One region of the Lactivibrio alcoholicus genome, then DNA from elsewhere that is predicted to be linked to it. Evidence: predicted binding sites of a transcription regulator. Region 1 holds the regulator's gene; the other holds the start of a gene.
What was found. The regulator HrcA, encoded in region 1, represses chaperone genes, less so after heat shock. The targets are predictions, from matches to a motif close to TTAGCACTCNNTNNNANNGAGTGCTAA.
Positions count from the first base shown of each region.

Region 2: groES (co-chaperone GroES) is a predicted target of HrcA. The motif match lies at 11,827-11,853, and genes of this name have one in related genera.

Region 1 covers NZ_AP042471.1:419,623-435,783, forward strand. Annotated here, with positions in the region: gene nrdD (anaerobic ribonucleoside-triphosphate reductase) at 1-1,539, opposite strand, end outside; gene nrdR (transcriptional regulator NrdR) at 1,523-2,008, opposite strand; gene ACZ5IU_RS02125 (GatB/YqeY domain-containing protein) at 2,176-2,643, opposite strand; gene rpsU (30S ribosomal protein S21) at 2,650-2,841, opposite strand; gene ACZ5IU_RS02135 (histidine triad nucleotide-binding protein) at 2,874-3,245, opposite strand; gene ACZ5IU_RS02140 (J domain-containing protein) at 3,247-4,254, opposite strand; gene ACZ5IU_RS02145 (Hsp70 family protein) at 4,251-5,831, opposite strand; gene mtaB (tRNA (N(6)-L-threonylcarbamoyladenosine(37)-C(2))-methylthiotransferase MtaB) at 5,828-7,144, opposite strand; gene ACZ5IU_RS02155 (50S ribosomal protein L11 methyltransferase) at 7,122-8,015, opposite strand; gene dnaJ (molecular chaperone DnaJ) at 8,125-9,261, opposite strand; gene dnaK (molecular chaperone DnaK) at 9,291-11,114, opposite strand; gene ACZ5IU_RS02170 (nucleotide exchange factor GrpE) at 11,219-11,818, opposite strand; gene hrcA (heat-inducible transcriptional repressor HrcA) at 11,834-12,841, opposite strand; gene ACZ5IU_RS02180 (histidine phosphatase family protein) at 12,997-13,641, shown strand; gene folP (dihydropteroate synthase) at 13,734-14,945, shown strand; gene folK (2-amino-4-hydroxy-6-hydroxymethyldihydropteridine diphosphokinase) at 14,942-15,433, shown strand; gene ACZ5IU_RS02195 (thiamine pyrophosphate-dependent enzyme) at 15,643-16,161, opposite strand, start outside.
Region 2 covers NZ_AP042471.1:3,047,288-3,063,448, reverse strand. Annotated here, with positions in the region: gene yajC (preprotein translocase subunit YajC) at 1-150, opposite strand, end outside; gene ACZ5IU_RS14070 (redox-sensing transcriptional repressor Rex) at 295-921, opposite strand; gene ACZ5IU_RS14065 (RidA family protein) at 959-1,339, opposite strand; gene eno (phosphopyruvate hydratase) at 1,383-2,663, opposite strand; gene ACZ5IU_RS14055 (S4 domain-containing protein) at 2,706-2,984, opposite strand; gene dnaG (DNA primase) at 3,036-4,763, opposite strand; gene ACZ5IU_RS14045 (sodium-translocating pyrophosphatase) at 4,845-6,848, opposite strand; gene ACZ5IU_RS14040 (AI-2E family transporter) at 6,988-8,049, opposite strand; gene guaA (glutamine-hydrolyzing GMP synthase) at 8,186-9,718, opposite strand; gene groL (chaperonin GroEL) at 9,829-11,460, opposite strand; gene groES (co-chaperone GroES) at 11,499-11,789, opposite strand; gene tsaD (tRNA (adenosine(37)-N6)-threonylcarbamoyltransferase complex transferase subunit TsaD) at 11,932-12,987, opposite strand; gene ACZ5IU_RS14015 (hypothetical protein) at 12,984-13,532, opposite strand; gene murJ (murein biosynthesis integral membrane protein MurJ) at 13,561-15,123, opposite strand; gene ACZ5IU_RS14005 (hydrogenase maturation protease) at 15,163-15,627, shown strand; gene lptB (LPS export ABC transporter ATP-binding protein) at 15,600-16,161, opposite strand, start outside.

The DNA.
Region 1 (16,161 bases):
ATCCATCGACTCCCTGCTTTCATGAATCTGTTTGCCCGTCATATGCTGCGCGAGTTCGTTGATTCCGAGGATTCCGATGAGATAGCGGACTTTCCCGAAGCGCAGGTATGCTTCCCCGTCGTGGTCCATGCACAGGACGGAAAGGGGACCGCGCTTTCCGAGCTTCAGAATGCTCTCGAGAAACGCCTTCTTCTGAATGTGAGCCTTCGCGGCCAGCTCCATGTAGTGATCGACCAGCTCGAAGAGAGTATCGGAATCCCTGCCGCTTCGATACGCACACCGCGGAAGGTTCAGCGTCACGTTCTGCAGGGCGCAGAACCGGAGTTTCCACGGTCGCCTCGCTTCGGCGAGGTCCTCCTCCTCCAGCTCGAAGCTCAGGCGGCAGCACTCGCTGAGCTTCGCCACCCCGCCCCGGTCGAACACGAAGTACGTGTTGCCCTTCTCCGAAGCGACGCGACACGCGAGTTCGAGCATCTCTTCCCATCCGGGTTCCCTGAAAAAGGCTTCCGTAATATGAAAGAGGGGTTTCGGGAAGAAGAACGGCTGTCCCCGGCTGTCTCCCTCGAGATAGACGTCGAAGAGTGCCCTCAGGAATCGTTTCGATTCCCCGGCGTAATCGCCGTACGTCTTCCCCGTCTCCTTCCCTCCCGGGCCGATGGCGGGGACGTCCCTGAAGTGCGCCGGAACTTCGTAGTACAGGTTGATGTCGGTGAACGCAACCTGTCCGCCGCGTCCTCCCGCAAGCTGGTTGAACTCGAAGATCAACATCTGGGCGAGCTGGTGAAGTTTCGTGTCGTCGGCGCCCACGAGGTAGGGCGCGAAAAAGACGTTTACGGCATCCCATCCGATGGCGCCCGCGAAATTGTTCTGCAGGACCGATGTCATCTTGAGAAGGTGCGCGAGAAGGACGTCGGGATGCCTCGCAGGGCCCGAGATGCTCGTGATCGACGGGAGGTTCAGCCCGTATTTCGCGACGTAGGCGAGGCTCTGCCCCGAACAGTACGGGCGGTTCACCATCCCGAGGTCGTGGAGATGTATGGCGCCGGCGAGATGCGCCTCGGCGACATCCTTCGAGAAGACCTTGCTCAGGGCATACTGCTTCAGGGCCAGTTCCGCGATGGACAGATTGATGGACTCCGGGTTATGCGTCGTATTGCTGTTCTCGCGGTTCGGAACGAGCATCATCGTCTCGAGGTCGTGCACCGGAATCCCGATCGTCGTGTGGTCCAGGATCTTCGCGTCCAGCCCCCTCTTGAAAAGGCGGACGTTGGCCATCTCGCGGATCACGGCGGTCGTCACGCGGTTCCGGCCGCACTCGGAGATTTCCTCCTCGATCCCGGAGGCGATCTCCGCGGCGATGACCGGATCCACTCCGGCTTCAACGACGAGCGCGTCCCGTATGCGTTCCCCGTTCCATGGAGAGCTCTCCTCTTTCGCGAGCGCGTCAACGAGAAGCGCCAGATCCGTGGATTCTCCTCCCGCCGAGGGGAACATCGTCATCTGCTGTCCCTGAGAAAGCTGCCTATTCCTTCCTGTCATTCACGACACACTCCCTCTCCCCGATAAGCCGGGCGATCTCGTGCTGAAAACTCTCGATATCCGAGAACTGGCGATACACGGAGGCGAAACGGACATAGGCCACCTGATGCAGCTGTTTGAGCCCCTCCATGACCCTTCCGCCGAGGACATCCGCAGGGACGTCCCCGTATCCCTCGAGCCGAAGCTCGTTCTCGATCCGAGAGGCCAGATCCTCTATCTGTTCGAGCGTCACTGGCAGCTTTTCGCAGGCCTTGTTCATCCCCCGGATCATCTTGTCGCGATCGAATCCTTCGCGTCTTCCGTCTTTTTTGATGACTCGCAGCGCACGGCGAAGTTCTGCCTTTTCGTAGGTCGTGAATCGCGCGGTGCAATCGGGACACTCGCGTCTCCGGCGCACTACCCGACCTTCATCCGCCGTTCGCGTTTCGATGACTCTGGTCTCCAGAGAGCCGCACTTCGGACATCGCATGAGGCATCCTCCATATATGGGCAATATAAACTATGATAACGCGATATATTGGGTATTTCCAGCCGACGGATGTATTTTTTGCGGGACTTTTGGCCTCATGTCCCGGCCGGGAGGACAAACAAAAAAAGCCGGGGGATACCCGGCTTCCTCAATGTCTCGAAGCGTGGCTAGCTCGCGAGGGATTCGAGGTATTTCTGAACGACGGATTTGACCCTCTTGCCGTCGGCCTGACCCTTCACTTCGTTCATGACGGCGCTCATGACCCGCCCCATATCGCGCGGTCCGGCAGCCTTCACTCCCGTGGCTACGGACTCGACGAGGCGCAGGAGTTCGTCTTCGGAAAGCTGTCTGGGCAGATAGCGCTCGAGAAAGGCCGCCTCGTTCATTTCAGCGTCCGCTCGGTCCCGGGCTCCGCCTGCGGCGAATTGCTCCGCCGCCTCCCTCCGCTGTTTGATGAGCCGACGGACGACCGCGACACAGTCGTCGTCGTTCAACTCGACGGAACGGCCGACTTCCGCCTGGGCCCGCTGCAGTTCCGCCTTCAGCATGCGGATAGCGGAGAGCTCCATCTGACGCCGCGCCTTCATGGCTTCCACAAGGTCGTCGGAAATTCGTTTCTGAAGACCGACGCTCATGGTCTATTACCCCCTGCTCCTGTGCTTCCGCGCATTACGGGCCGCCGCAGCCCTCTTCAGCTTTTTGGCTTCACTCGGCTTCTCGTAATGCTCCCTCTTTCGAACCTCACGAAGCGTTCCGACTTTCGACACCTCTCGTTTGAACCTCCTGAGGGCATCCTCAAGGGATTCGTTATCTCTCCGAACCACCGTCGTCACGGTCTGTTCCCCCCTTTCTCTGCCACCCGCATCTATCCCGGAGGCCACCTGAAGGGGCGTCCTGCCAAGAGGTGAATATGAAGGTGGGGGATTGTCTGACCAGCAAGAGTACCACAATTGATCACGAGACGGTACCCTTCCTCGTGAAGCTTGAACTCCCCGGCAACCCGGCGCGCACGATCCATTATGCGGGACCAGAGAGAGGGATCCTCCACGGCATCAACGGACTCCACATGAACCGTGGGGATTACGAGAAGATGCGTCGGCGCCTGGGGACGAACGTCGCGGATCACCAGAACGTCGTCGTCCCTGAAGACACAGTCACACGGCACGGTTCCGTCAACCATACCGCAGAAGAGACAGGACATACGCATCTCATCCCTTTCGAATTCCGTAAAGAGCATTTTATAACAGATCCGGACTCCCTACAATAGACCTCGCCCAAACCCGGACCCCCTGCGACGGGTGATTTTCGGAGAGATTTCTGAGACGCGCTCGCGCCCACGCAGGCACGCGTGCCGCCGTCCCCCTGAGGAGACGCAGGAGCGGCAGGAGAACCGCTTCGTCGTCGATCCTGAGAAGCCGTATGAGACTGAGATCGTCGGGCAGGGGATGCTTCGCGGGCCATCGCTGCAAAGCACCGGCGATCACCCTCTGCGACGGATGCGCCAGAAACTTCGCGAGAAAATCGCCCCTCTCGCGGATTGCCCCGATCCACTGCAGAAAGAGGAGCGCGACATCCTCGTCGAGAGCGACCGCCCTCGACGCGATCGCCGCCGCGAGCCGGGACTGCAGGTCTCTGTCGCTCGAAAGGTCCGAAACGAGAAGCAGCATCTCCCTGTCGGGGGAAAAACGACGCAGCATGTCTTCCAAAGCGCCCTGAAGGAGCGGAAAAGCGATCCAGCGGGCGGAAGCCGTTACGGCGAGCAGACGGACCGAGGGATGCGAACTCGTGAATCGAAGCGTCAGGCGTCCGATCTCTGACTCTTCCTCCTTCGTCTCCAGGTGCCGGCGCAGCCGCGCCATCCCGAGTTCGGCGTCGAGAAGCGCCTTCTCGAGCCGAAGATCGCGGATGTGCTCGTCCTCATTCGCCGTCGTTTCCGTACCCTCCGCCCGCGAGGTCTTTCGCCGCGTCTGTCCTCCGCGTTCCCTGGCGAACGGTGAACCGGAACGGCTCTTCTTCCGTTTTTCGTCGGGAGCGGGAGGGTTGAGGAGGAGCTCAGGGGAAAGGTTCCTGAGAAGCATGTAGGCCCCCGTGATGCGTTCGAACGCCTTTTCGGACTGGGGACCGGCGATATCCGGGTGGCACGTCAGCGCAAGGCGACGGAATGCCGACCGTATGTCCTTCATGGTCGACCCAGGAACAAGACCGAGTATTTCGAGATTCTCGACGATATCGAATGCTGCGCTCATGCGCCCAGAGCCCTCTCCATTTCTGTGATCATCGTATCGAGAAGAGAGACCGCCTCGGCGAATCCCTCTCCGTCGCGCATCGAATAGACCGTACGCGCAAGCGCCTCGATCCTGGTCCGCTGCGAAGGGACCAGCTTCGGCGAAATCGACGCGATCCTCGTTTCGAGCTCCTTCAGCTCAGGCATCCTGCCCCGCTCTTCCGGCGTCGCCCCCTCGCCGATCTCGACGGACGGGATGTGAAGGACCGTTCCGTCGGCACGTATTATATCAATCCGAAGCAATCCGCTTCCGTCGACGCGAAACTCGAGCCCCACGGATTCTCCCCTCGTCAGGTCGCGGAGGGTGTGGATTCCGATGATCTTCCACCGGGAGGGCGATCCGGGGTCCCCCTGGGCGATCCGCAACGTCACCGGGCCCGAACCGACGCTCGAAAACTCCCTCCTCGCCGTCGCGGGGAGCGGAGTCCCCTTCTCCATGACAGCCACGGGCTTTTCGTCCGCCGCGATAATCCCGAGGCTCTGCGAAAGAACGTCGATCAGGAGTTTTTCGCCCGACGCCGTCGAGAGCGCGGCCCCGAAGACGACCGCCTCGTCCGGGCACACGGAAAGCCTTTCGGGGCGGGCAATACGATCCTCGAGCATTCTGCGGAGCAGCGGAATCCGGCTGCTCCCGCCCACGAAGAGAAGTTTCTCCGGCCTGTGGCGATCCCAGAGGCGGCGCACGTCGTCCACTACGACAGAAATCCGGTCTCTGACAAGGTGTTCGAAGACGTTCCTCGAAACCACGACCGGATCCTTTCCTTCCACCTCCCCGAACGGAACCCATTCGCACCGTTCGTAGTCGGAAAGCGCGATCTTGAGACGCTCCGCCTCGGAAAGCAGCATGCGCCGGAACGGCGAATCCTCATCCGAAACCCCGATTCCCCTGGCGAGCCACGACGCGAGGAGCTCATCGAAATCGCGCCCTCCGACATCGCTTCTTCCGGTGCTCTCCAGTACCTGCCATACGCCGTTCTCGCTCTCGACCACCGAGATGTCCGCGGTTCCGGCACCGAAGTCGAGCACGAGAAACCGTCCCTGACGTCCGAACGCGAGCGCCGCGGCCGTCGGTTCGTTGATGATCCTGACGGAGGAAAAACCGGCGCTCCGGGCGCTCCGGGCGATCGCGGAACGTTCCGAAAAACTGAAATACGCGGGAACCGTAAGGACGCAGTTCGTGATGAACGCGCCGAGCCACGCCTCGGCGTCCTCGCGGAGCAGCACGAGCATCGGGACGAGAAGTTCCTCGGCCGTCCTCGCGCGAACGCCGCAACGGGCCTTCCACGGACTCCCGATCTGTCGTTTCAGATCCCACCAGACGTGGGCGGGATCGCGGATCTCCATCCGGAGGGCCTCCTCCCCGGCCAGAAATCCGCCCGGCGTCCACGCGACAACGGAGGGCGTCCGCATCGCCCCCCACCGGTTCGGGAGAATGACGGGCTTTCCGTCGCGGAGGAGTGCCGTGAGCGCGTACCGCGTCCCGAGATCGATTCCGAGCGTTTCGCCGGAAAAGACTTCAGGAACTCCCGGCCGCGTCACGGCAGAAACACCTCTCCCCGGACGATCTCGTCGCCGGTCCCCGTGACGAGCACCGGCACGATGCTCCCGGAACGCGCGGTTCCTGACGCCTCGACGCGGAGATATTCCGGCGTCAGCCCCTCGACCGACGTTCCGTCGCTCCGTTCGGCGAGGATAGGAACGATTCGTCCCACGAAACGACGCGCATACGCCGCGAGGCGTTCCTCCGAACGCCCCCGCACGATCGACACGCGGGACGCGACCGTCCCTTCCGGAACCCTGTCGGAGAATGCGGCGGCCGGGGTTCCGGCACGGGGCGAAAAAGGAAAGACATGCGTTCTCGCGATTCCAGCCTCGTCAAGGACGCGGAGGGTGTTGTCGAATGCCTCGTCGGTCTCTCCGGGAAAGCCGACGAGAACATCCGTGCTGATATGGATATCCTCGCCGAGCATGTTCCGCACGCGCCCGACGAGTTTCAGGAAGGCCCCGGCCGTATGTCCGCGCCGCATACGCGCGAGGACCCGGTCGTCTCCGCTCTGCAGGGGCAGGTGCAGGTGCCTGCAGAACGTCTCCGTGGCGGCCAGGACGCTCAGCAACGTTTCGTCGAGCGAGAAGGGCTCGAGGGATCCGAATCGGATGCGCTTCACCCCTTCGAGCGACGCGACACGAGACACGAGGCCCCCCAGGCGGGTTCCATCCACGTCCCGGTAATCCCCGAGGTGAATTCCCGACAGGACGATCTCCCGGCAGCCCGCCGCGACGACCGAACGAACGTCTTCGATCACGCCGGCGAGCGGACGACTGACTGAACGTCCCCGGAGATACGGAATGACGCAGTACGAACAGAAGTGGTCACATCCGTCCTGGACCTTCAGGAAAGCGCGTGTGTGAAGCGAGGGGGCGCGAAGCGGGAGGTCGTCCCAGTGACGGTCGTTGCGGACGTCGCCGCGGAGCGTCACGGGCCGGAAAGGGCGGCCGGGAAGGCAGCCGGCGAGGAGCCCAGGGATTTCTCCCTTCCGGCGGTTTCCGACGACGATATCGACGCCGAGTTCGGCGGCCCGTCCCTCGTCGATCGCCTGCGCCCAGCATCCGCACGCGACGACAATGCCGTCCGGCCGCTCCCTCCGAAGGCGCCGGACAACCTGGCGGCACTTCCGGTCGGCCTCGGCCGTCACGGAACAGGAGACGAGTACCGCCGCGTCCCAGGAAGCATCGTCCACGAGCCGCGCTCCATCCGCTTCGACGGCGGAAGCGAGTGATTCGCCTTCGGAAAGATTCGTCCGGCATCCGAGCGTGACGATGCGGACGCGCCTACCCTCGAGACGGTGCTCCATGAATTCGCGCGGAGACTCCCCACCACTCCCCGGAGAAGAGTTCTCGTTCCTCGGAGAGCCCCGCTGCGTGAAGAGCGTCGAGGAAACGGTCGCGTTCCTTCGCGAGGAGCCCCGAGAAGATCGCCACACCCCGCGCGGAAAGGACGTCACGAACGCGGGGCACCATGTCGAGAAGCGGTTCCATGAGGATGTTCGCGGTAAGGATGTCGAACTGACCGGTCAGTCCGTCGAGGAGATTTCCGACGGCGAGATCGACGGCCGCCGGATCCGTACCGTTGAAGCGCATATTCTTCCGCACCTCATCGAGGACCGCCGGATCGAGGTCCCTGACGGTCGCGGAAGCGGCCCCGAGAAGCAGCGCGGAGATAAAGAGGATTCCCGATCCAGTACCGATGTCGGCGACTCTCGCGCCTTCGGAAACGAGATCTTCGAGAAGCTCGAGAACGATCTGCGTGCTCTCGTGATACCCCGTGCCGAACGCCGACCCCGGATCGATGCGTACGGGGATGCGCCCCTCCGACGCTTCGACGTCGTGCCAGGGTGCCATCACGATCAGCTTCGAGCCGACCGGTTTCGGGGGAAAGGCGTCCTTCCACTTCGTATGCCACTCCCTGTTCTCCACGCGGCCCATGTCGACGATCCGCATCTCGGACCACGGAAGCAGCAGGTCCGTTACAACTTTGTTCCAGTGTTCCAGGGGACTGGAACAGACGAAATAGAACCGGGAGCGGACCTCCGACTCCGTCGAGGACGCGGATTCGGACATCTCCGCACCAATGCACCCCGAAAGGTCCGCGAGAGACGCGAGAAAGTCCTCGCGCTCCTTCGGAGCGCCCACGGTGATATACCACCAGAAATTCTCCTGTGTCACGATGTTCCCTCCTCCATCCTCACTTCGATCCGTTCCGGAGAGACGAACGGGGAGGCTATCGCCTCCCCGTCTCCGCTCGTTTGCCGTTCATTGTACCACAGAGGGTTCATCATCCCCCGAAGAGGGTCTTGAACTTCGCGAAGAGTCCCTGATCGGCGACTTCGACGTTCATCTCCTTCGCGAGCGCCTCGAGGAGCGCCCGCTGCTTGTCCGTCAGTTTCGTCGGAACGTCCACAACCGTGTGGACGAAAAGATCGCCGGTTCCCCGCGCCCCCCGGAGCCGGGGCATCCCCTTCCCCCTGATCCTGAAGACCTTGCCGGGCTGCGTCCCCGCCGGAATCTCAAGGGTTTCCGACTCACCGGTCAACGTCCGGACCGGAACGGTACATCCGAGCGCAACCTGCGGGAACGTGACGGTCAGCCTGCAATGGAGATCCGCGCCGTCCCGCTTGAAATCGCGATGTTCCGCAACCTCGACGACGAGATACAGGTCGCCCGCAGGTCCGCCGTTGATCCCGGCCTCTCCTTCGCCCGAAATCCGGAGTCGCGTTCCCGTGTCCACGCCTGCGGGAATCCGCACATCGACGGATTTTCGCTTTCGCGTTCTCCCCTGTCCGCTGCAATCGGGACAGGGTGTCCGAATGAATTTTCCGGTTCCGCCGCACCTCGGACAGGTATTGACGGATACGAACTGGCCGAACGGCGTCTGCTGCCGCGTCTCCACCTGCCCCGAACCGCGGCAGGTCTCGCACGTTTCGGCCTTCGTCCCCGGCGCGGCGCCACTCCCGCGGCAGGTCTCGCACGTTTCCCATCGCGGGATCTCAACCGCTTTTTTCGTTCCGGTCGCGGCTTCCTCGAGCGTCACCGACAGCCGGAGTTCGAGGTCGTCTCCCTGACGGGGGGCATTGGGGCTGGCCCTCCGCCGTCCCGTCCCGCCGCTGAAGACACTCTCGAACAGATCGCCGAAGAGATCTCCCATTCCTCCGAATCCTTCGAACGGGCTCCCCCCTCCGGACATGTCCCCAACCGTTCCGAACTGGTCGTACTGCGCCCGTTTCTGAGCATCTCCGAGAACTTCGTAGGCCTCGTTCACCCTTTTGAAGTGTTCCTCGGCATCCCTGTTTCCGGGGTTCGCGTCGGGATGGTATTTTCGGACAAGCTGCCGGTAGGCCTTCTTTATGTCCGTCGCCGACGCGTCCCGGGGAACCCCCAGAATCTCATAGTAGTCGTCTCGTGCGCCGGGCACTCGACCTCACCTCTTCGCCGTTTCGCCGATCACTGGTCGCTGAACTCCGCGTCGACCGTTTCCGCTCCCGCATTCTGGGTGTTTTTCGCCTCGCCGGTTCCGGAGGCGTCGGACTGTCCCTGTTGCGCCGACGCGTAGAGGCGCGTCGAGAACTCCTGCATCTCCTTGCTGAGTTTCTCGCAGGCTTCCTTGACCTTCGGGACGTCGTCGTCCTTCAGCGCATTCCGGACATCGTCGGCAAGCGAATTGAGACGCCCTTTCTCCTCCGAGCTCATCTTGTCGCCGAGATCCGACTGAAGCTTCTCGACGGCGAAAATGAGGGAATCCGCCTCGTTGCGGGTCTCGGCAAGCTCCCGTTTCTTCCGGTCACTCTCCTCGTTTTCCTCGGCCGAGTTTTTCATGCGTTCGATCTCTTCCTTGGAAAGGTGCGACGACTGGATCGTGATATGCTGCGCCTTTCCGGTTCCCTTATCCTTCGCCGTGACGTTGAGAATCCCGTTGACGTCGATGTTGAAGGTCACCTCGATCTGGGGAACGCCGCGCGGCGCCGGCGGAATTCCGTCGAGCGAGAAGTCGCCGAGTTTGACGTTGTCCGAAGCCATCGCGCGCTCTCCCTGGAGGACCTTGATCTCGACCTGGGTCTGGCTGTTGCCGGCGGTCGTGAAGACCTGACTCTTGGAGACCGGAATCGCCGTGTTCCGTTCGATAATCTTCGTGAAGACCCCGCCGAGCGTTTCGAGACCCAGCGAGAGTGGCGTCACGTCGACGAGAACGATGTCCTTGTGCTGCCCGGTCAGGATCGCTCCCTGGATCGCCGCCCCCGCCGCGACGCATTCGTCGGGGTTGATGCCTTTCGTCGGTTCCTTGCCCATGAGCTCCCGGATCTTCCGCTGGACCATCGGCATTCGCGTCGAGCCTCCGACGAGAAGGACCTTGTCGACTTCCGAGGACGAAAGTCCGGAGTCCTCGAGTGCCCGCTTCGTGGGCGTGACGACGCGCTCGAGAAGGTCGTTCGTCATCTCCTCGAACTTCGCCCGGGAGAGCGACAGTTCGAGGTGTTTGGGTCCGGACGCGTTCGCGGTGATGAACGGAAGGGAGATCGCCGTCTCGGGCATCGAAGAGAGCTCGACCTTGGCCTTTTCCGCAGCTTCCCGCAGGCGCTGCATGGCCATCTTGTCGTTCGCGAGGTCGATCCCTTCGCTCTTCCGGAATTCGGTGACGATCCAGTTCACGATCCTGGCGTCCCAGTCGTCTCCGCCGAGCCTGTTGTCTCCGGAAGTCGCGAGGACTTCGAAGACGCCTTCGCCGACGTCGAGGATCGAGACGTCGAACGTCCCGCCGCCGAGGTCGAATACGAGAATCTTGTGCTCCCCCTGCTTGTTCTCGCCATACGCGAGGCATGCCGCGGTCGGTTCGTTGATGATGCGGAGGACCTCGAGTCCCGCGATGGTTCCTGCGTCTTTCGTCGCCTGGCGCTGCGCATCCGTGAAATACGCAGGCACCGTGATGACGGCCTGCTTGACGGGTTCGCCGAGATAGTCCTCCGCGTCCCTCTTGAGCTTCTGGAGGATCATCGAGGAGATTTCCTGGGGCGTGTGCTTCTTTCCGTCTATGTTCACGGTCCGGTCGGTTCCCATATCCCGTTTGATCGATATGATCGTCCGGTCCGGATTCACGATCGCCTGGCGTTTCGCGAGCTGTCCGACGAGACGTTCTCCTTCTTTCGTGAAGGCGACGACGGACGGCGTCGTCCGCATTCCTTCCGTGTTGGGGATGATCGTGACGTTATCCCCTTCCTGAACCGCGATACAGCTGTTTGTCGTTCCAAGGTCTATTCCCACAACTTTCGGCATTTCACGTTCACCTCATCGTTTTCGGATACGGATTCCGTTATGTTTCCTGCAAAAGCCCGGAGCGTAACGCTCCGGGAATGAAAGCTACGAGAGATCCTGCGGCTTTACGAGGGATCCTGCGGCTTCACGTAGGTTCCGACACGGACGCGGGCCGGGCGTAGAACCCTGTCCTCTGAGGCATACCCGGCGAGATATTCCTCGAGTATGATTCCGTCACGGTCTTCCTGCTGAACTGATTCCGTCGAAACAGCCTCGTGACGAACGGGGTCAAACGGTCTGCCGACTGTCTCGATCCGGGTGATCCCCATATCGAGAATTACGGACACGAACTGCTCGCGGACCATAGAGACCCCCTTGAGAACGGACGCGACATCCGCGTCTCCGGGGACCTGCAACACTCTGTCCAGATTGTCGAGGACCGGAAGGAACGCAGCCGCCCTGTCGGCCGCGATGGAACGCCGAAGTTTTTCGCGCTCGCGCTCGACCCGGTTCCTGTAGTTGTAGAGATCGGCCTTCGCCTCGAGCGCGACGGAACGGAATTCTTCCTTCTCGCGCTTCAGCGTCTCGATCTCCTCGTGGAGAGACGCCGTCTCCAAATCGCACGCCTCCCTGTCGCAGGCGACATCGTTCGGCGCCCTGGATTCGGCGTCATCCGCCGTTTCCGGCAATTCGCAGGCCTGACATTCTTTCTTCGGATCTTCCATATATCTCTTTCCTCCTTAGAGGGATTCTTCGAGGCTCTCCGCCACGGATTCAAGGATGGAAATCGAACGTTCGTAATCCATCCTCAAAGGTCCGAGAAGGCCGAGAACGGTTCTCTGTCCCGATGTAACGGCAGGAACGAGAACCATCGAACATTCCCTGAGTTCCTCCTGATTCTCCTCGCCGATGGTGACGCTCATCGTCCCGGAGACGGCACACTTCTCCACCATGTCCGCGAGGGCCTTTTCTTCTTCGAGGAGCGAGAGAACCGCCTGAAGCTTCGCGATATCCTGAAAGTCGGGCAATGACAGGATATTCTTCGCGCCGCCGATGAACACGCGGTAATTGTGTTCCCGCAGCGACGTGTCCATCTGGGCGATCGTCGAACGGCACAGCTCCGAGTAGTGTTCGAGCCCTTCGACGACGTAGTCGTGAAGGATCGTCCTGACCTGACTCCACGGACGCCCGAGCGCCACCGAATTGATCCTGCGGGCGAGTTCGTCGAGCGTATCCGGCCGCATGTCGCACGGGAACGAAACGTTCGTGTGATGCACGAGCCCTCCCTTCAGGACGATGAGGAGAAGCGCCGTGCTGCCGCCGAGCGGGATGAAGTTCACCTTCTGGATTTCAGTGTTCTCGAGCGACGACACGGCGGCGACACCGACGTAGTTCGTCACGCGCCCGAGAAGCTGCGTCACGTGCGAGAGCAGCGATTCGATTCCGACCTCCTGACTCCGGATATCTCCCTTCAGGATGTCAGCCTCTGATACGTCCTGTCGCTTCCGCTGCATGATGGAATCGACGTACACCCTGTACGCGCGCGACGTCGGCAGGCGTCCCGAGGACATGTGGAGCTGGGAGAAAAAACCGAGTTCCTCGAGATCCGACATCTCGTTCCTGATCGTCGCGGGGCTGCACCCCCGCAGGTATTTTTTCGAGATCGTGCGGGAACCCGCCGGTTCCCCCGATCGGATATACTCATATACAACCGCAAGGACGATTTCGAGTTGCCGTTCGGTAAGCATTCGCTCCACCTCCCTTGCTGTAGTAGCACTCGACATCGATGAGTGCCAGCACAATTGAATGGCACAGGTAGAGTAGCAAGCATTCGGATCATTGTCAATACTGGTCAGATAGCGAACGTTCGAGTGGGGCCACCCCCGCGGAAAGGAGCTTTTTCATGCATCGCAGCGAGCGTACGACCCTTTTCCTGATACGACACGGAGAATGCGCGGGTAACGTCGAGGGACGGTTCAGAGGGCGCGTGGATTTTCCCCTGAACGAACGGGGAACCGGACAAGCGCAAGCGTGCGCCCGCGCCATGACGCGCCTGCACCCCTCGGTCGTCTGTACGAGCCCTCTCCTTCGGGCGATGTCGACGGCCGAAGCGATCGCGGCGTCGTGCTCGGTCCCGCTCGTTTCCGACGAGGCGTTGAACAACATGAGTCTCGGGGAATGGGAAAACCGGAAGAAAGATGAAATCGCCAGGGAATACCCCGAACTATGGAGCCTCTGGATGCGCAACCCGGAGACCCTGGAGGTCCCCGGAGGCGAGACGCTCGACGACGTCATGCGTCGTTCGCTCGACTTCGTCCGGGAGCTCGTTTCCGCCCATCGCGGGAACAGGATCGCGATCGTCTCCCACCGGACCGTTCTCAAGCCGCTCATCGCCGGAATGCTGGGAATTCCGACACCCTATTTCTGGAAGATCCACATGGATACCGCGAGCATCAGCGTCGTCATTCACGAGGATCAGCGGGGGTTCATGATGCATGGGCTCAACGACACATCTCACCTCGATTCCTTTGAAACGGAATGGATGTGAGCGTTTTTCTTGACCGTTCCCGCACGAGGCCGTATGATCATTAACGTTGTGCAATCTTCGTCCATCAATCGACAACAGAGGAAGGGACTATCGTGCCGGTTTTTTCGATCCGACTTGATTCCGCAGACGATCTGTCGAGAATGATCCGTACCATCGGAGCCGATCCCAGGTCGGCCATGTTTTTTCTCCCCAAAGCCGGCACGCTCTTTTTCTACGTTCCCGGGGCCGATTTCAGGGCTGCGGCCTTCATCAAACAGGAGATTCTCTCCCGTGGAGGGGATGCTGTCGTCAATCGCGGCGTCATCAACGCGACGGTCGAACGGAGCGACGTCCTCCTTTTCGGAAGCGAGGGGCAGATCGCCTCGCTCCTCGAAAAGCTGAAGCACCTTCAGTGCTGGGGACTCGACGAGATCCGGACATCGCTCTCGGATGCTTTCGCCGGTCGCGGGAAGCGTGGCTGGACACTGCGACTTCCTGGAAACCGCCGTCTCGAACTTGGACAGACGCCTGTCCTCATGGGAATCGTGAATGTCACCCCCGATTCCTTTCACCCCGAAAGCAGGGTATCGGAAGAGACCGCCGTCGAACGGACACGCGATATGCTTGCCCGGGGAGCCGCGATCATCGATATCGGGGCGGAGTCGACACGTCCCGGGTCAGATCCGGCGGACGCCGGGGAAGAACTGCGCCGTCTCCTGCCGCCGCTTCGCGCAATCCGGGCCGCGTTCCCCGATGCCGTGCTCTCGGTCGACACTTACAAGGGAATCGTCGTGCGCGAGGCGATACGCGAGGGGGCGGATATCGTCAACGACATTTCCGCGTACGGACTCGATCCGGAAATGCTCGGAGCCGTCGCGAGGTCCGGGGTTCCCTACGTTCTGTCCCACATCAGGGGAACTCCGGCGACAATGCAGAACGCACCGTACTATGACAATCTTCTTGATGATATGCTTCTTTTTTTCGAGCAAAAACTCGCGGAGCTCGAACACGCGGGAGTCCCGCGCGACCGGATCATTCTCGATCCGGGAATCGGTTTCGGCAAGCGCCTCGAGGACAACGTCGGAATTCTCCGCTGGATCGAAGCCTTTACCCGTTTCGGTCTTCCTTTGTGCGTCGGACATTCGCGAAAGGGCTTCATCGCAAAGACCCTGAAAAGCGACGCTCCGGAAGACCGCCTTTCCGGGACTCTGGCAGTCACGGCATACTGCGCGATGCGGGGCGTTTCGATCCTCCGTGTCCACGACATCCGCGAAAACGCCGCCATTCTGGCGATGATCGGCAAAATTCAGGAGGCGTCTTTATGATACGTGTCGCAATAGCCCTGGGCAGCAATATGGGAGACCGTCTGAACAACATTCGCCAGGCGGTTCATCTTCTCGAGAACCGCGGCGTGAACGTCACGGCTCGAAGCGACGTATTCGAAACGAAACCCGTCGGAGTGGAAAACCAGAAACGCTTCCTCAACGCGTGCATCGTCGTCTCGACCGACATGTCCCCGCGCCGCCTCCTCGACGAGATGCTCAGGATCGAGTCGGAGCTCGGGCGGACACGCGAGGTGCCGATGGGTCCGCGACCGATCGACCTCGACATTCTTCTGGTCGATTCCATGGTCGTCCATGAACCGGACCTCGAGATCCCCCATCCGAGAATGACGGAACGGGCATTCGTCCTCACGCCCCTCGCCCAGATCTGTCCGGAATGGATCCACCCCGAGTCCGGGCTATCCGTCGGTCGTCTGTCCGAGGCGGTACGGGATTCCGATCCTTCCATAAGACGGATTACGTCTCTGTAATCCGTCTCCGTCCCCGCTGGAAGAATGCCCGGACGAGCCGATCATCCTTTGTCGCAGGCACAGTGTCACGGATCGCGATGCTCCGTGGGTTTCGCTGAGCTTCTGGCGGCCGTGGCGCCTCGCGATTGAGACGGAAATCCCGCCCTCAGAGGAGGGCGGGATTTCCGTCTTTTCGATCTTCGTTTCGGCTGTGCGGAGCGTTCCGTAGATTACAGCAACCCCTCCAGATACGCCCGGACCGCGTCGCGGTCCGGCTCTCTCATGAAGAGCGGGCGGGAATCGTCCGCATAGGCGCCGAGTCCGGATTCGAAGGTTTCGGCCCCTTCCACCTCGTACAGGATGCCGAGAGGATACGGCGTTCGTGACAGCGCCAGACGGAGCGCTTCATCGAAGTTCCCCGCGTCCCGGTCCGCGTCGAGAAAATAGGTGTTCTCGCGGAACCATGCGTATGTGTTTATTTTGTTGAACGTGACGCAGGGCTGAAAGATATCGACCAGTGACACGCCCTTGTGGAGAATGGCCCTTCCGATCACGCCCGCCATGTGATCGATATTGCCCGCGAACGCCCGCGCGACGAACGTCGCTCCCTGGACCAGCGCGGCGGCGAGCGGATTGAACGGCTCTGCGCGGACCCCCCTGCGCTGCATGGGAGTCACGAATCCCCGCGGGCTCGTCGGTGACGCCTGTCCCTTCGTCAGGCCGTACACCATGTTGTTGCACACGAGCAC
Region 2 (16,161 bases), 910 kb from region 1:
TATGACTCCGAAGAAACCTCCCGCAGTTACTACCTGATCACCGCGCGTCATGGACGCGAGAAGCTCGTCATGCTGCCGTTGCCGCTTCTTCTGCGGGCGGATAATGAAGAAGTAGAAGATGAGAACGAAAAGAGCCAAAGGGAACAGCATTCCCAGAATGCCCCCCTGCGCTCCTCCCTGACCTCCAGCCATTTGTCCGCATTGCTGCTGATTCAAAGACACACGCCTCCTCTATCGATATGCTGCCGTCCGCAATATTTGGCGCTTTATTGTACCATCCACCCGGGGAAAGGGTCACTCTTCGCAATCCTTGAGGTAAAAGAGAAGCTTTTCAAGTTCGACGGAGATATCCACACTGTAAACGAGAACGTCGGGTGGGGTTACGATAGAAACGGGAGAGAAATTCAGTATTCCGCGTACACCGCCGACCGATGTCAGATTGTCCACACACGACTGCGCAACAGAGGAGGGAACCGTCAGGATGATTACCTGGATACTCAGCTTCCGGATAACGTCCGCCGCGGAATCCATGTGGTAGCAGGGGATTCCCATGATTTTCGTTCCAATCTTCTCCGGAGCGATATCAAAGAGTGCCTGAATGTCAAACTTCTCGCTCCTGAAAGCCCGATGTCCGAGCAACGCCTCGCCCAATCTCCCGACTCCGACGAGCGCGATCGGCCACTTCTTCGGGGATGCGAGAATTTCACTCACATGTTCAAACAGGCGATCGACGTGGTATCCGACGCCTCGTTTTCCGATTTCGCCGAAGTACGACAGATCCTTCCGGACCTGACTTGCCTTGAGCGATAACATCTGACCGATCTCTTGCGAGGAAACGACTTTTCTTCCCTCAGAGGAGAGTTGTTCCAGCAGACGATGGTACTGTACAAGACGCTCCACCGTCGGCTCGGCAATTCTCATGCTTTCCGCCCTCCGTCCCAGAATACGCCCGCCTTCATTACCCCTTATACGCAATGACCTCGATCTCCACAAGTGCTCCTTTCGGCAGGGCTCCAACCTGAACGAATGAGCGCGAGGGCGGCTCTGACGTGAAGAAACGCGCGTAAACCTCGTTTACGACAGGGAATGCTCCCATGTCCGTCGCAAATACGGTAGCCTTGACGACATTCCGGAGTGAAAGTCCTTCGGATGCCAGGAGAGCACTGACATTTTTCAACACCTGATCCGTCTGTTCGGCGAATCCTCCGGCAACCATCGTGCCGGTTTCCGGATCGATGGGAATCTGCCCCGAACAGAAAACAAAATCACCGGCGACGATCGCCTGACTGTACGGGCCAACGGCGGCGGGGGCGGATTTTGTTGCGACGATACGCTTCATTCAAAACACCTCCATCAGGATATTTTCGGCAAAAAAGACAGTGTCAGAGCGCACAGCGGATGCGTGAGGTTCCGGCATAAACGCTCTTTTCGCCCAGTTCTTCATGAATACGCAACAACTGATTGTATTTCGCGACCCGATCGATTCGTGCCGGAGCGCCGGTCTTTATCTGTCCGGCAGCCGTGGCGACCGCAAGGTCGCTTATGAATGAATCATCCGTTTCGCCGGAACGATGTGAAATAACTGGAGAATATCCGTTCCGGACAGCCATGTCGATGACACGCAATGTTTCCGTCAACGTTCCGATCTGATTGAGCTTGATGAGAATCGAGTTCGCAATTTCTTCGCGAACTCCACGAGAAAGACGATCGGGGTTGGTAACGAACAGATCGTCTCCAATTATTTGGATCTTCTTTCCGAGACGTCCCGTAAGAAGTGACCATCCATCCCAATCTTCTTCCGACATTCCGTCTTCGATGGAAACTATCGGGAATTCGTGAACCAGATCTTCATAGTAGGAGACGAGTTCTTCAGGGGAAAATCTCCGCGCCTCTCCTTCGAATGTGTAGACGCCGCTACCGTAGAGCCCGGACGCCGCTACGTCGAGAGCGAGAAAAACATCCCTGCCGGGTTCATACCCGGCCTTCGATATCGCCTCCACGATCAGTGAAAGTGCTTCACGATTCGTCGCGAGGTTCGGGGCGAAGCCTCCCTCGTCTCCGACACCGGTACTCAGTCCCCTTCTCTTCAAAATCCCCTTGAGGGTATGATAGATCTCAACTGCCGTCCGCAATCCCTCGGGAAAATCCGGAGCGCCTGCGGGGACAATCATGAACTCCTGAATATCGAGCGTGTTATCGGCGTGCGCCCCGCCGTTCACGATATTCATGAGAGGCGTCGGAAGAACGAAGGGCCCCAGACCACCGATATAGGACCAGAGCGGAACATCCTGCTCGACGGCAGCCGCGCGGGCACATGCCAGCGAAACGCCGAGAATGGAGTTGGCTCCCAATCTTGACTTGTTCGCAGTACCATCGAGATCGATCATCGCCATGTCGATTTCTTCCTGTGAAGAAGGGTCCATGCCGACAATCTCAGGGGCTATCGTATCGTTGACGGAGGAAAGCGCTTCAACGACTCCCTTGCCACAATATCTCGTTCCACCGTCGCGAAGCTCGATTGCCTCGAAAGATCCCGTCGACGCCCCGGAAGGAACGGACGCTCGCCCGAGAACACCATCCTCAGTCCAGACTTCGACTTCTACGGTCGGGTTTCCCCTGGAATCAAGTATTTCCCGACCATGAACGCCGATAATAGAACTCATCAACTTCCTCCCTTCTCTCCGCCCTGCGGAAAACAATCGTTCCTACCACGGCCGCGTCGCCGGATCGACTTTCCGTTCCTCGATAACTTCAAAAGCGATGATCCCGGCTCTTCTGAGCCGCGGCTCGTCATCCTCAAGAACGCGGATACGTACGAGACGCGTTGCATAGGCAACATCGACGATATCTCCCCTCTGAACAGGAGAAGCCGCTTTTATGGAGCGCTCGTTGATCCTGACCGCTCCGATTTCCACCATTTCCTGCGCAATCGTCCGTCTTTTGACGAGACGGGATAGCTTCAGAAACAGATCAATTCGTATCATGTTCAGAGAGACACAAACCCGGAAGAGTATAGCAAAACATCGCTTCTCATTTCAATTGCTCCTTCCCGTTCGCTTGAGAGCGGCACCGAGTTCGCCGAAACGTTTAATTCCGTCCGCTGTTGCAACGCCGCGTTGCATTGACTCCCGGAGGAGTTCATACTCCCTTTTATCGCGAAGGCGCCCAAGTTCGGCAAGCAGGATATTCCATCCGTCACAACCGCCGAATGCTTCCGAAGCCTCTCCTCCGAGCGCAAGAACGTTCAGAGGTACTTTCTCGCCCATCGAAAGCCACTGGGATTCGAGATCCTGTGGAGATGACCCCGAAAGAATCGCCTCCGCGACATTGCGCACCGTTTCATGTGACAGGAGTCCCAACAGTCGGCCGGGATCGCAGTCACGCCGTCTCGCTGCGTCTCGCCAGAGCATGTAGCAGAGCGCGGCCTCCATGTGCGGATACGCCTCCGTCTTTTTCGGACCGGAACTCTTTCCCTTCGCCATCATTGCGTCCGTTTCCGATTCTTTTCGGCCCGGCACAGAAGCGGCGAGAAGCGACCTGAGAACGTGCGGAAAAACTCCCAGAGCCTTCGCGGCCTCTGCGATGTGACATTCAGCATCCACAGGTCCAAGCGATCTCAACGTCTCAATAATATCGTCCGTCGCCCGTTTCCTCGTCTCCGGAGAGTCGAGTTCTCCCCGACGCATCGCTATGTGGTATGAAACAAGAGGGAGTGCGTTCTGCACGGCCGCATCAAATAGAGAGAGGCCATCCGGAGTCTGGAGGAGTTCGTCGGGGTCCTTGCCGAGGGGGATCCTGACAACGGAAACCGAAAGTCCTGCCTTCCGGAGAATATACATGCCCCGGATCGTCGCTTCCTGTCCCGCCGCATCGGCGTCATAACAGATGAGGCACCGGTCGGCAAGGCGATGAAGCTGTTCCGCCTGTTCTTCGGTCAGTGACGTTCCGAGTGAGGCGACCGCCTCGGAATACCCACACGTCTGGAGACGAAGAGCGTCCATGTACCCTTCGACAAGAATGGTACGTTTCTTCTCCCGGATCGACTGCTTGGCATCGTTGAGGAGATAGAGCGTCTTCCTCTTGCTGTACAAAACCCCTTCGGGACTGTTGATGTACTTCGCGCCCTCTCCGTCGATGATGCGTCCGCCGAACGCCACGAGCCTCCCGGAGCCATCTCTGATCGGGAAGATGATTCGTCCGCGGAAACGATCGTATACACCGTGCTTCCCCTGCATTACAAGACCGCAATCAGTTGCATCCTTCGAGGACACTCCGTTTTTCTGCAGGAAACTCCAGAGCCCATCCCAGGATGATGGGGCCCATCCTATGGAAAACCGATCGAGGATTTCCGGAGACGCGAAATTCCGTCGTTTCAGATATGCACGAGCGACCTCTCCCTCGCGATCCCTGAGACGGTCGCGAAACCAGCGCAACGTCGCTTCCATGACATCCGTCAGTGTACGCGTCTCTCTCTTTTCATGCTTCGGGAGTTCGACTCCGACTCTTTCCGCAAGCATCTCCAGCGTCGATGGGAAATCGAGTCCCTCAATCTCCATGACGAAACTGATTACATCCCCCCCTCTGTTGCATCCGAAGCAATGATAGGTCTGCCTCTCCTGGGATACCGAGAAGGAAGGCGTTTTTTCGGAATGAAAGGGACACAGCCCCTGGTAGTTCTTCCCTGCCTTCCGGAGTCGGACATATTCCCCGATGACCTCGACGATATCGAGACGTTCCTTGACGCGTTGCACTGAATCGGACATAAGCCCTCCCATTTCGATGAAGAGCGGGGGGAGGGACCTCCGTCCCTCCCCCCGCCAAACGGGTCTTTGTGTATTCGATTTCTATATGAAGAGAGGCGCCAATACCAGAGCGATAACGGACATGAGTTTGATGAGGATGTTCAGACTCGGACCGGCCGTGTCCTTGAAGGGATCGCCAACGGTGTCGCCGACGACAGCCGCGGCATGTTGCGGTGTTTTCTTTCCGCCGTGATGCCCTTCTTCGATGTACTTTTTGGCGTTATCCCAGGCGCCGCCCGAGTTCGCCATGAAAATCGCGAGCATGACTCCCGTCACGATCGAACCGCCAAGGAGTCCGCCGAGTGCCTGAGCGCCAAGAAGATATCCGACCAGAACAGGAGAAACGACCGCAAGGAGTCCCGGAATCACCATCTTCTTAAGGGCTGCAGCCGTCGAAATATCGACGCATCGCTCGTATTCCGGCCGTGCGGTTCCCTCCATGATCCCAGGAATTTCGCGGAACTGCCGTCTGACCTCGTCGATCATCGCCTGCGCCGCCTGGCCGACCGCTTCGATGGAAAGCGCACTGAAAAGGAACGGCAACATACCTCCGATGAAGAGCCCCGCCATGACCTTCGGATCCTGAAGGTCGATCGATGTCAGTTTGACCGAATGGGCAAACGCGACAAAAAGAGCGAGCGCCGTCAGGGCGGCAGATCCGATCGCAAGTCCCTTCCCCATAGCTGCCGTCGTATTTCCGATGGAATCAAGCTTATCGGTGATCTTTCGGACTTCAGGCGGAAGGTGGCTCATTTCGGAGATTCCGCCCGCGTTGTCCGCGATGGGGCCGTAGGCGTCAACGCTCAGCGCCATACCGGTAATCGAGAGCATTCCGACCGCCGCGCACGCAATGCCGTACAGTCCGCCGAACTTGAAACTGATGAGAATCGACGCACACACGAGGAATACCGGTATGACCGTCGACTTCATGCCGACCGCTAATCCGGACAGGATCACCGTGGCCGGTCCCGTCTCGGACGCCTGTGCGATATGCTTGACGGACCCGTAGTCGCCCGACGTGTAAATCTCTGTGACGAAGCCGATGAGGACACCCGCGACAACGCCGGATACAACCGCCCAGAAGATGTTGAGATCGCCGAGCATCGCCTTCGTAATCACGAGAGAGACGACAATCAGGATGCCGCCGGTGATGAACGTCCCGTTCCGAAGTGCCGCAGCAGGATCGCCTCGGTTCAGCTTCTCGATGTACGGCTGAAGATGTTTGTTGCCGGATCCATCGACCTTGACGAACATGGTTCCGAGCAGAGCCGCAACGATGCCGACCGCTGCGATCATCAGCGGATACACGACTCCGCGGCCGCCATACACGGAAATACCGACCGCCATTGCAGCAATGATCGAATTCACGTAGGATTCAAAAAGGTCGGCGCCCATTCCAGCGATATCACCGACGTTGTCACCGACATTGTCGGCGATGACGGCGGGATTCCGCGGGTCGTCTTCCGGGATTCCGGCCTCGACCTTGCCGACGAGATCCGCGCCGACGTCGGCCGCTTTCGTGTAGATCCCACCTCCGACGCGGGCGAAGAGCGCTATCGAACTGGCTCCCATGCCGAAGCTCGTGATAATGTTCGCATCCTGAAAGATCATGTAACAAACCGCGATTCCGATAACGCCTATTCCGACGACGGACATCCCCATGACACTGCCACCGCCGAAGGCAATCCCCAACGCCTCATTGACGCCCGTTATCGCCGCAAATGAAGTCCTTCCGTTCGCCCGCGTCGCGACGATCATTCCGAAGAAACCGGAAGCGGCGCTGCAGAGAGCTCCCAAGACAAAACAAACGGCGGAAGCGACACCGACCTGCCATCCGAGCAATCCGGCAACGACGATGACAAACGGGAAAAGCCACTTATACTCACGAAACAAAAAAGCCATTGCCCCTCTGTGGATAATATCCGAAAGCTCGACGATCCGATCGTTTTCGACATTGAAGCTCATGATTTTCTGGTACGTCTTGAACGCATACGCCAGCGCCAGGATACCCGTAACTACGGTAAGCAGGATAACGAACACACCCATCAATGAAACCTCCCCGGAAGAAAACTCACAACAAGACTGCCTGCCTTTCGGGCGGGCCTGAAGAATACACAACGGGAACAATTATAGTTATTTCCCTCCACAAAAACAACCGATACGCAACCACCCCGCTTTTCCAGGATCACGTTCTGCGTTCTTTTGTGGAAACGGCCTCTCTCTCCGGGGTTTTCTCCCCCACGTAGGTCTTCCACATTCTTCTGTAACTATCGAGAATAAAGACGAACATACTGATACTCAAAGGGCCGAGGAAAATTCCGAGAAATCCCCATGCGGCAAGGCCTCCGAGCGCTCCGACGAACACGATGAGAACATGCACGTTTCCACCCTCGGAGATGAAAATAGGGCGGATAAAATTATCCACCATGCTGACGACACACACACCCCACAGAAGAAGGACGATACACCCTTTCATATTGCCCGAATACAGGAGGTACAGAGATCCGGGAAGCCATACCGAAGGGGTTCCTACAAGGGGGATCAAGGCCATAAACGCCATCATCGCTCCGAAGAGAACCGGAGATGGCAACCCCACGTACCACCATCCCATTCCTCCGAGAGTTCCCTGAATGCCGGCGGTGAGGACGACTCCGAATACGACGCCCTGAAGGATCTGCTTCGTTCGGAAGAGAAAAGCCTCGCGTTCTCTCAGAGGAAGCGGCATGATATCCATAAGGTAATCGACGATCAGATGTCCATCACGTATCATGAAAAACGAGGCGACCATGATGACGACAAGATTGTATACGATACTGAACGCATTTCCGAGAAAGGATTTCGACGTTTCGGCGATCGTGGATGTAACCCACGTTCCGACCTGTTCGACCATGTTTTTGAGGTAGGGGTACTGGTCGAGGAGCGGCTGAACCTTCGCGAGAATCACATCGGGAACAAAGACGGAAATATAGGAGGTGGATCCCGGCGTCATCGACCCGAGAATGTCCGCGATCCTACCGTAGAAGCGGATCCCCTCGCGCGCGGCAACGACGCCGATGATGACGGCTGGTATCAGGACGAGCGCAAAGGCGAGAGTACTCGTGATCGTGGCGGCGACGCTGGGATACCGTCCCCTGAGAAGCCGATTGTTCAGGAATCTGTATACCGGCAGAACGAAAAATGACAAAAGTGCGGACCACGCAAGCGGCTGAAGAAGATTCCGAGTTACGGAATACGAAAGAGCCCCCAAAAGGAGAAACGTCAGAAAAAACGGAATAAACCACCCGCGAATCTTTCTGTCATCCCGAGTACTTTCACTGTGCAAACAATCACGCTCCTTTCCTGCATTCCGCTACAGCTTCATCCGAACCGTGCGGAACGAACCGTCATTCCCATTCGATCGTTGCAGGCGGTTTACTCGTGATATCGAGTGCGACCCGGTTGATATCCGGGACCTCGTTGCATATCCGGCGGGCGATACGATCGAGAATATCGTACGGAATCCGGACCCAATCCGCAGTCATTCCGTCTGACGATTCAACTGCCCGTACGACCGCGGCTTCGGAATAGGTTCGCGAATCTCCCATGACCCCAACGGTGCGAACCGGCAAGAGGACACAGAATGCCTGCCACACCGACGCATAGCCTTCCCAGAGGGACAGTTCATCGGTACAGATCGCATCCGCTTTTCTCAGGGCATCCAGTCGCTCCCGCGTTACATCTCCGAGACACCGGACCGCGAGTCCGGGCCCCGGGAAGGGTTTTCTCGTAAGAATGGATGACGGAATTCCGAGTAAGGCCCCGATCTTCCGGACTTCGTCCTTGAACAGATCGCGGAGAGGTTCGAGAACCTCGAACCTCATGTTCTCAGGTAATCCACCGACATTGTGGTGACTCTTGATTACGGAAGCGCTCTTCCCCTTATGCCCGCTCTCGATGATATCGGGATACAGCGTCCCCTGAAGCAGCCATTGCGCATCCTGCACCGAGGATGCCTCTGCCTCGAAAACGCGAATGAACGTCTCGCCAATGATCTTCCGTTTCCGTTCGGGATCGGAAACGCCTCTGAGCGCGGACAGGAAGCGTTCGGAAGCGTCGACAGACCTGACGTTCAGATCGAGTTTCGAATATCCGTTGAGAACGGAGGCGGCTTCGTCCAGACGGAGAAGGCCGTTGTCGACGAAGACGCAGCTCAGGCGGTCGCCTACGGCCTTCGATGTTAGAACGGCAGCGACCGTCGAGTCCACTCCTCCCGATAATGCGCAAAGAACGCGGCCGTCTCCCACCGTTTGAGAAATCTCCCGCACCATTCTGTCGACCCAGTCTCCGAGATCCCAGTCTCCCTTGCATCCGCAGATACGGAACAGAAAATTCGACAGGATGTCGTTCCCGTGCTGCGTATGGGCAACCTCAGGATGAAATTGAAGGCCGTACAGAGCACGCCCCTCATCCACCATAACCGCAGGTACCTGTCCTTCCGTTTCCGCCAGGAGCTCGAATCCCTCCGGAATTCGATCGACATGGTCTCCGTGGCTCATCCAGACCTCGAATGAATCGGGAAGTCCATCGAGAAGATGCGACGGTCGCGGCCTCCTTCCGATTCGCATCCGTCCGTATTCCCTGGATGCACCGGACGAAACGCGGCCATCGAACTTCCGGGTCATGAGCTGCATCCCGTAACAGATGCCGAGGACGGGAACGTCCAGTGAAAAGACGACGTCGTCGATATCCGGCGCGTCAGGCTCCGTCACGCTCTGCGGCCCTCCTGAAATAATCACCCCCACAGGATTTCCCGCACGGATACGACCTTCCTCGGCGTCCCACGGCAGTATCTCGCTGTGAACTCCCAGTTCTCGGACCCGTCGCGCAATAAGTTGCGTAAACTGCGACCCGCAATCGAGAATTATTATGTTTTCCACGGGATCTCCTCCGTATCGTCATTTCTGGATCCGTAACGTATCATAGCAGAAAACCGATCGAACAAAAAAAGCCCCCGCACTTTCGCGGGGGCTTTTCAGATTGCCTGATTCTAGTACATGTCTTCCATGCCGCCCATGCCACCCTTGGGCATCGCGGGCTCCTTCTTTTCCGGTTTGTCGGCAACGATGGCTTCCGTCGTGAGAACCATCGCGGCAATCGAACCGGCGTTCTGGAGAGCGCTGCGCGTCACCTTCACGGGGTCGATGATTCCGGCATCGATCATATCGACATACTCGCCGGTCACGGCCTGCAACCCGAATCCGCTCTTCAGGCTCTTTACCTTCTCGACAACGACGTCACCCTGGAAGCCAGCGTTATCGGCGATCAGGTGAAGCGGAGCGGTCAGTGACTTCAGGACTATCTGCGCACCCGTCTTCATGTCGCCCTCGATCGTGGCGGCATAATTCTCGAGCGGCTCGTAACAGGCAAGAAGGGCCACTCCACCGCCAGCGACGATTCCTTCCTCTACCGCGGCGCGCGTCGCGTTCAGCGCGTCTTCGATACGGTGCTTGAGTTCCTTCTGCTCCGTCTCGGTCGCGGAACCGACCTGGATAACCGCCACACCGCCGACGAGCTTCGCAAGACGTTCCTGGAGCTTTTCCTTGTCGTAGTCGGACGTGGAGTCTTCGATCTCCTTCTTGATCTGAGCGGCGCGCTTCTTGATTTCGTCCTTGTTGCCGGCACCTTCGACGATCGTCGTCTCTTCCTTCTTGATGCGGATCTTCTTCGCCCGTCCGAGCATTGAGAGATCGACGCTGTCGAGCTTGATTCCGACTTCTTCGCTGATGACCTGGCCGCCTGTGACGATAGCGATGTCCGCAAGCATGGCCTTCCGTCTGTCGCCGAATCCCGGAGCTTTCACGGCCGCAACCTGCATGACGCCACGCAGCTTGTTCACGACAAGCGTCGCGAGGGCTTCACCTTCGACATCCTCGGCGATGATCAGAAGAGGCTTCCCTGTCTGAACGACCTTCTCGAGCGTCGGAAGGAGATCCTTGATATTGCTGATCTTTCCGTCATGGATAAGAATGTAGGCATCGTCGAGCGCGGCTTCCATCTTCTCGGGATCCGTAACCATATAGGGGCTGATGTACCCTTTGTCGAACTGAAGCCCCTCGACCATCTCAAGCGTCGTTCCGACGGTCTGGCTGTCCTCGACCGTGATGACTCCATCCTCGCCGACTTTCGCCATGGCCTCGGCGATCAGCTGACCTACGGCCTTGTCATTCGCGGAAATCGAGGCGACCTGGGCGATCTTGTCGCGGTTCTTGACGGAAATGGCTTTCTTTTTGAGTTCGTCGACGCAAATATCGATGGCGCGCTCGATCCCCTGGCGCATGAGCATTCCGTTCGCCCCGGCGGCGACGTTCTTCATTCCCTCACGGATGATCGAACGGGCGAGAACCGTTGCGGTCGTGGTTCCGTCACCGGCGATATCGTTCGTCTTGGAGGCGACTTCCTTCAAAAGCTGCGCGCCCGTATTCTCGTACGGATCCTCGAGATCGATCTCCTTGGCGATGGTCACGCCGTCATTGGTGATCGTCGGAGATCCGAACTTCTTCTCGAGCACGACATTGCGCCCCTTGGGGCCAAGTGTGACGCCGACGGTATCGGCAACTTTATCGATTCCCCGAAGCATCGCGCGACGGGCTTCTTCACCGAAAGAAAGCATTTTTGCCATGTGAATACCCTCCTTGAAAGATTCCAGAGTCTGGTGTGCTACTTCTCGATAACGGCAAGGACGTCGCGTTCACTGAAAATGACGTATTCTTCGCCGTCGATCTTGACTTCGGTTCCGGCATATTTGCTGAAAATGATGCGATCGCCGACCTTGACCTCAAGCGGAAGCTTCTGGCCGTTCTCAAGGACCTTGCCGGTGCCCACGGACATAACTTCGCCTTCCTGCGGCTTCTCCTTCGCGGTGTCGGGAAGAACAATTCCTCCCTTGGTCCGTTCCTCTTTGCTGACGACTTTGACGACGATTCTGTCTCCAAGCGGCTTCAGATGCATCTACAATCCCTCCTGCAAGACGTTTTTGCGAAATGTGTTAGCACTCAGTAACAAGGAGTGCTAATCGAACGCGATAGATACTACCTTCAGGAGTTCGCATCTTCAAGGCGGTTCTCGACGAATTATTGCTAGTTATGGCGAGTCATCTTGTTTTTTCATGCTTTTCCTTTATTATATTCAGTTCTTCAAAAGGGAGCTCCCACGAGGGATCGGCACTTAATTCCCATGATGAGCGACTCCCGCGGCGGAACGCATTGTATCCTGCGGCGGCGATCATGACGGCATTATCGGTACACCTGTTCAGCGGAGGATACCAGGCTGAGAAGCGCCGGCTGCCGGAAACGGCCGCGCGCAACGCCGAATTGGCCGCGACGCCGCCCGCGAGACAGACCGACCGTATTCCCGTTTCCTGCACTGCAAGATCGACCTTTGAGACGATCGCATCAATCGCGGCCTTTTGGAAAGACGCACACACATCCGCGACCGGGATCTCGCTTTCTCTTCCCTCGTAGTCTCTGAGAGCCCAGAGAACCGCGGTTTTGAGCCCGCTGAAGCTGAGCGCGAGAACTGGATCGTGCTTGAGGGGAACCGGGAACGGGAAGCGGTCGCAATCTCCCGATGCGGCGAGTCGATCGACGACGGGCCCTCCCGGATACCCGAGATTCAGGAGTTTCGCCACCTTGTCGTAGGTCTCGCCGGCGGCATCATCCCGCGTTCTCGCAATCACGGCGTAGTCGCCGTAATCCCTCACGCGAACGATTTCAGTGTGCCCGCCCGATACGATCAGACAGAGAAACGGAGGATGCAGGTCCGGAAAAGTTACGACATTCGCGAATATGTGTCCTTCGAGATGGTTGACGCCGAGAATCGGTGTTCCCCAACCAGCCGATAGTCCCTTTGCCGCCATGACTCCAACGAGCAATGACCCCATGAGTCCCGGCCCGGCCGTTACGGAAATCAGGGAGAGCTCTCTTCGCGGATCCGTAACGCCGCCTTCGGCGAGAACATCGCAGACGAGAGGAATCGTCGCTTCGAGATGCATGCGGGACGCATATTCCGGGACGACTCCCCCGAACGGCGCGTGCGTCGTTATTTGGCTCGAGAGGCGCTCCGAGCGGACCAGGCGTTCGCCTTCAAGCAGTGCAACACCGGTATCGTCGCAACTCGTTTCGATACCCAGCGTCAGAAAGGGCGTCATTTCCTCGTTCCCGGTATGAGGAGATTCGTCGAGTATTCTCCGTAAGCAACGGAAACGCCGTCCTTTCCCGCAAACGCGGCAACGGGAATTCCGATCGCGAAGGATCCAGCCGAGCCGGGTGGGAGTTCTCCCGTCGGAATGAGATCCTTTGGGGAAAGGATATCCTCCGCAACGACGTTCCTGTCGTTAATGCGGATCCTGGTCGGATCGAGATCCCATCGTTTCCGTGCTTCGAAACGAACGATCAGAAGAACCCTCTTCTTCGTCGCTTTCGTGCCGAAATGATGGGCATGCCAGTTCAACCAGTCCGGGACGTCCGGACCGTTTTCCGCGGCGACCCGTGAGAGCGCGCTGTCGACGTATATGAATTCCATCAGGGTCCGGGCCCCGATGACCATGTCGCCGAGCCTGTCGCCTTCTATCCAGAGCGACGTCGTTCTCTGCGAGAGCATCGCCTCGACGTCATTCGCCAGAGCGACGCCGAAACATGGCACCATCAACGCTATGAACACCGTACAAAATGTTAGTTTTCTCGTCATTGCCATTGAAAAATCATCTCCTTCCGCTGTTTTCTCAGCGAATCTCTTTTGATCGCTTTCTCTCGAGAGCGCGACGAATCCATTGCCACTCCTGAAACCCGAGAAGGGACGTCAGCCCTCCGTACACGATCGCTCCGGCGATCATGATCCCGAGAAGCCAGGACGCTCTCGCAAGACTGTTCCCGTCGAGCGGATAAGGGATCCATCTTTTGAGAATCAGGATGGACGTTGCCATGAATCCAAGAACGCAGACAATCCTCGACGTCCACCCCAAACGAAAGATTCCGATCGCCCCTCCGACGGATGAGGAAAGAAAGAAAATCCCGGCTGCGCCGGAGAGAATGAACGCCGCCGACGTCGCAAACGCGAGCCCCTCGAACGAGAAGAAGCGGACCAGCAGGAAGCTCATCACGAGATTGCCCACGACGCTGATCAGAGTCACGCGAAGGGCCTCTCCCGGAAGCCCTTTAGCGTACAGCCCGCGCATCACGACGGTCGTGCACGCCATGCCGGGAAGTCCGACGGAATACAGTGCGAGGGAAGATGCCGTCGCGTGCCATGCCCACACCGAGAAAGCGCCACGAAAGAACAGCAGGTGGACCATCTCGTCGGATACGAGTACCAATCCTACCGTAACCGGGAAAACAATAAAAAGCGCGAAACGAATCGAGTCGCGCAGAATTTCCCTGAATTCGTCCGGTCGCGAGACACATCGCGACAGCTCCGGCAGAACAGCCTGCGAGATCGCGACGACGAAGAGACCGAGGGGCAGTTGAATGACGCGATTGGCGTAATTCAGCACAGAAATCGCTCCATCTCTGAGAAACGATCCGAACATCCGGCTCACGATCGGATTCACCTGATTCAACGAAAGTCCCGCAGCGTACGGAAAGAAAAGCGCCATCATCCGGCGAAGATCGGGATTCCGGAAATCCGGGAGAACCGGTGCCAGCGTCATCCCCATACGTGCGCTCCAATGCCATTGCAGGAGGAAGTGGGCGCCCCCTCCCGCGAGAACCGCCGCCACGAGACAATCGATCCCCCACCGTGGAGCGGCGATCAGCAGGATGACGATATAAACGATGTTGCTGAGTCCGGGCGCGATGGCCGGGACAAAGTACGAATCCACGCTGTTGAGGACTCCCATCGCCAGCGCGGCAAGTGATATGATCAGCAGGAAGGGAAAGAGCCTTCGTGTCAGAAGAATCGCAAGCGACGTTTTTTCGGCGTCGAATCCCGGCGCCATGAACGTCACAAGAACGGGCGAGAGGACGATGCCCGCGGCAACCACGGCGCTTCCGGCCATCAGCAGAACACCCATGGCCTGACGGGCGAGAGAAAGCGCCCGTTCGTGCCCCTCGTTCTGGAGACTTCGGGAAAAGACGGGCACAAACGCTGCGGACAAGGCGCCTTCGGCAAGCAGCTGCCTGAGAAGATTCGCAAGCGTGTACGCAATATTGAAAGCATCGATCTGTCTCGACGCACCGAAGAACGCAGCAGTTATGATTTCGCGTGCGAGGCCGAGAACGCGGCTGGCCAGCGTTCCCGCCATCATCAGGAAGGCATTCCGGACGACGGAAGCGACATGGGACCGCATCGAGAGACCTCCTTATCTCCGGGAAAGGACGACGCTTCGATGATCATGATCTGGGGAATCGGAAATCCGCTTCATGGGGACGACGCTGCGGGCGTTGCGGTTGCGGAACGCCTCTTCGGGATGTCTGACCGCGGGGTGTGCGCGGTCGTCTGCGAGACGACTCCCGAAAACTACATCGGCCTTGTCAGGAAAAAGATGCCTTCCACGCTGGTCCTTGTCGACGCTATGGACATGGGGCTCGCGCCGGGAGATTTCCGCCGGGTGATACCGGAAGACTGCGCCGGAATCTCCTTTTCCTCGCACGGCATAGCGATTCCGCTTCTTCTCGGTTTCCTGCCGAAAGAGGTTCCCGTCCTCATAATAGGAATTCAACCGGGCGACACCTCGCCCTTCTCGAAGATGACACCGGGAGTCGAGTATGCCGTAAAAGCCGTCTGCACGCACATCAGTGCAGGAAATACCGGAAGCATTCCTCTCTACCACGAAAACCTGTCGCCCAGATAGAATTTCCGGGCGACTTCGCTCTGCGCAACATCGTCGGGCGATCCTTCGATGACAATCTGCCCCTGGTGGATCAGATACGTCCTGTCCGTTATGGCAAGCGTGTCACGGACATTGTGATCCGTCAGAAGGATGCCGAATCCCTTCGCCCTAAGGTTGAGGATGATCTGCTGGATGTCGTAGACCGCGATCGGGTCGATACCGCTAAATGGTTCGTCGAGCAGCAGGAAATTCGGCATGATCGCGAGGCAACGTGCAATCTCCACACGGCGGCGTTCCCCGCCGCTCAGAGCGTATCCATTCGTCGATGCAATCCGGGTCAGACCGAACTCATCGAGAAGGTGCTCGACGACGCTGGAACGTTCTTTCAACTCCGTACCCAATTCCTCAAGAACCAGTTCGAGATTTTCCCGAACCGTCAGACTCCGGAAAACGGAAGACTCCTGCGGGAGATATCCGACTCCGAGTTTCGCCCTTTTGTAGACGGGAAGCTGCGTTACGTCCCGGTCGCGAATGTTCACGGACCCCGAATCGGGA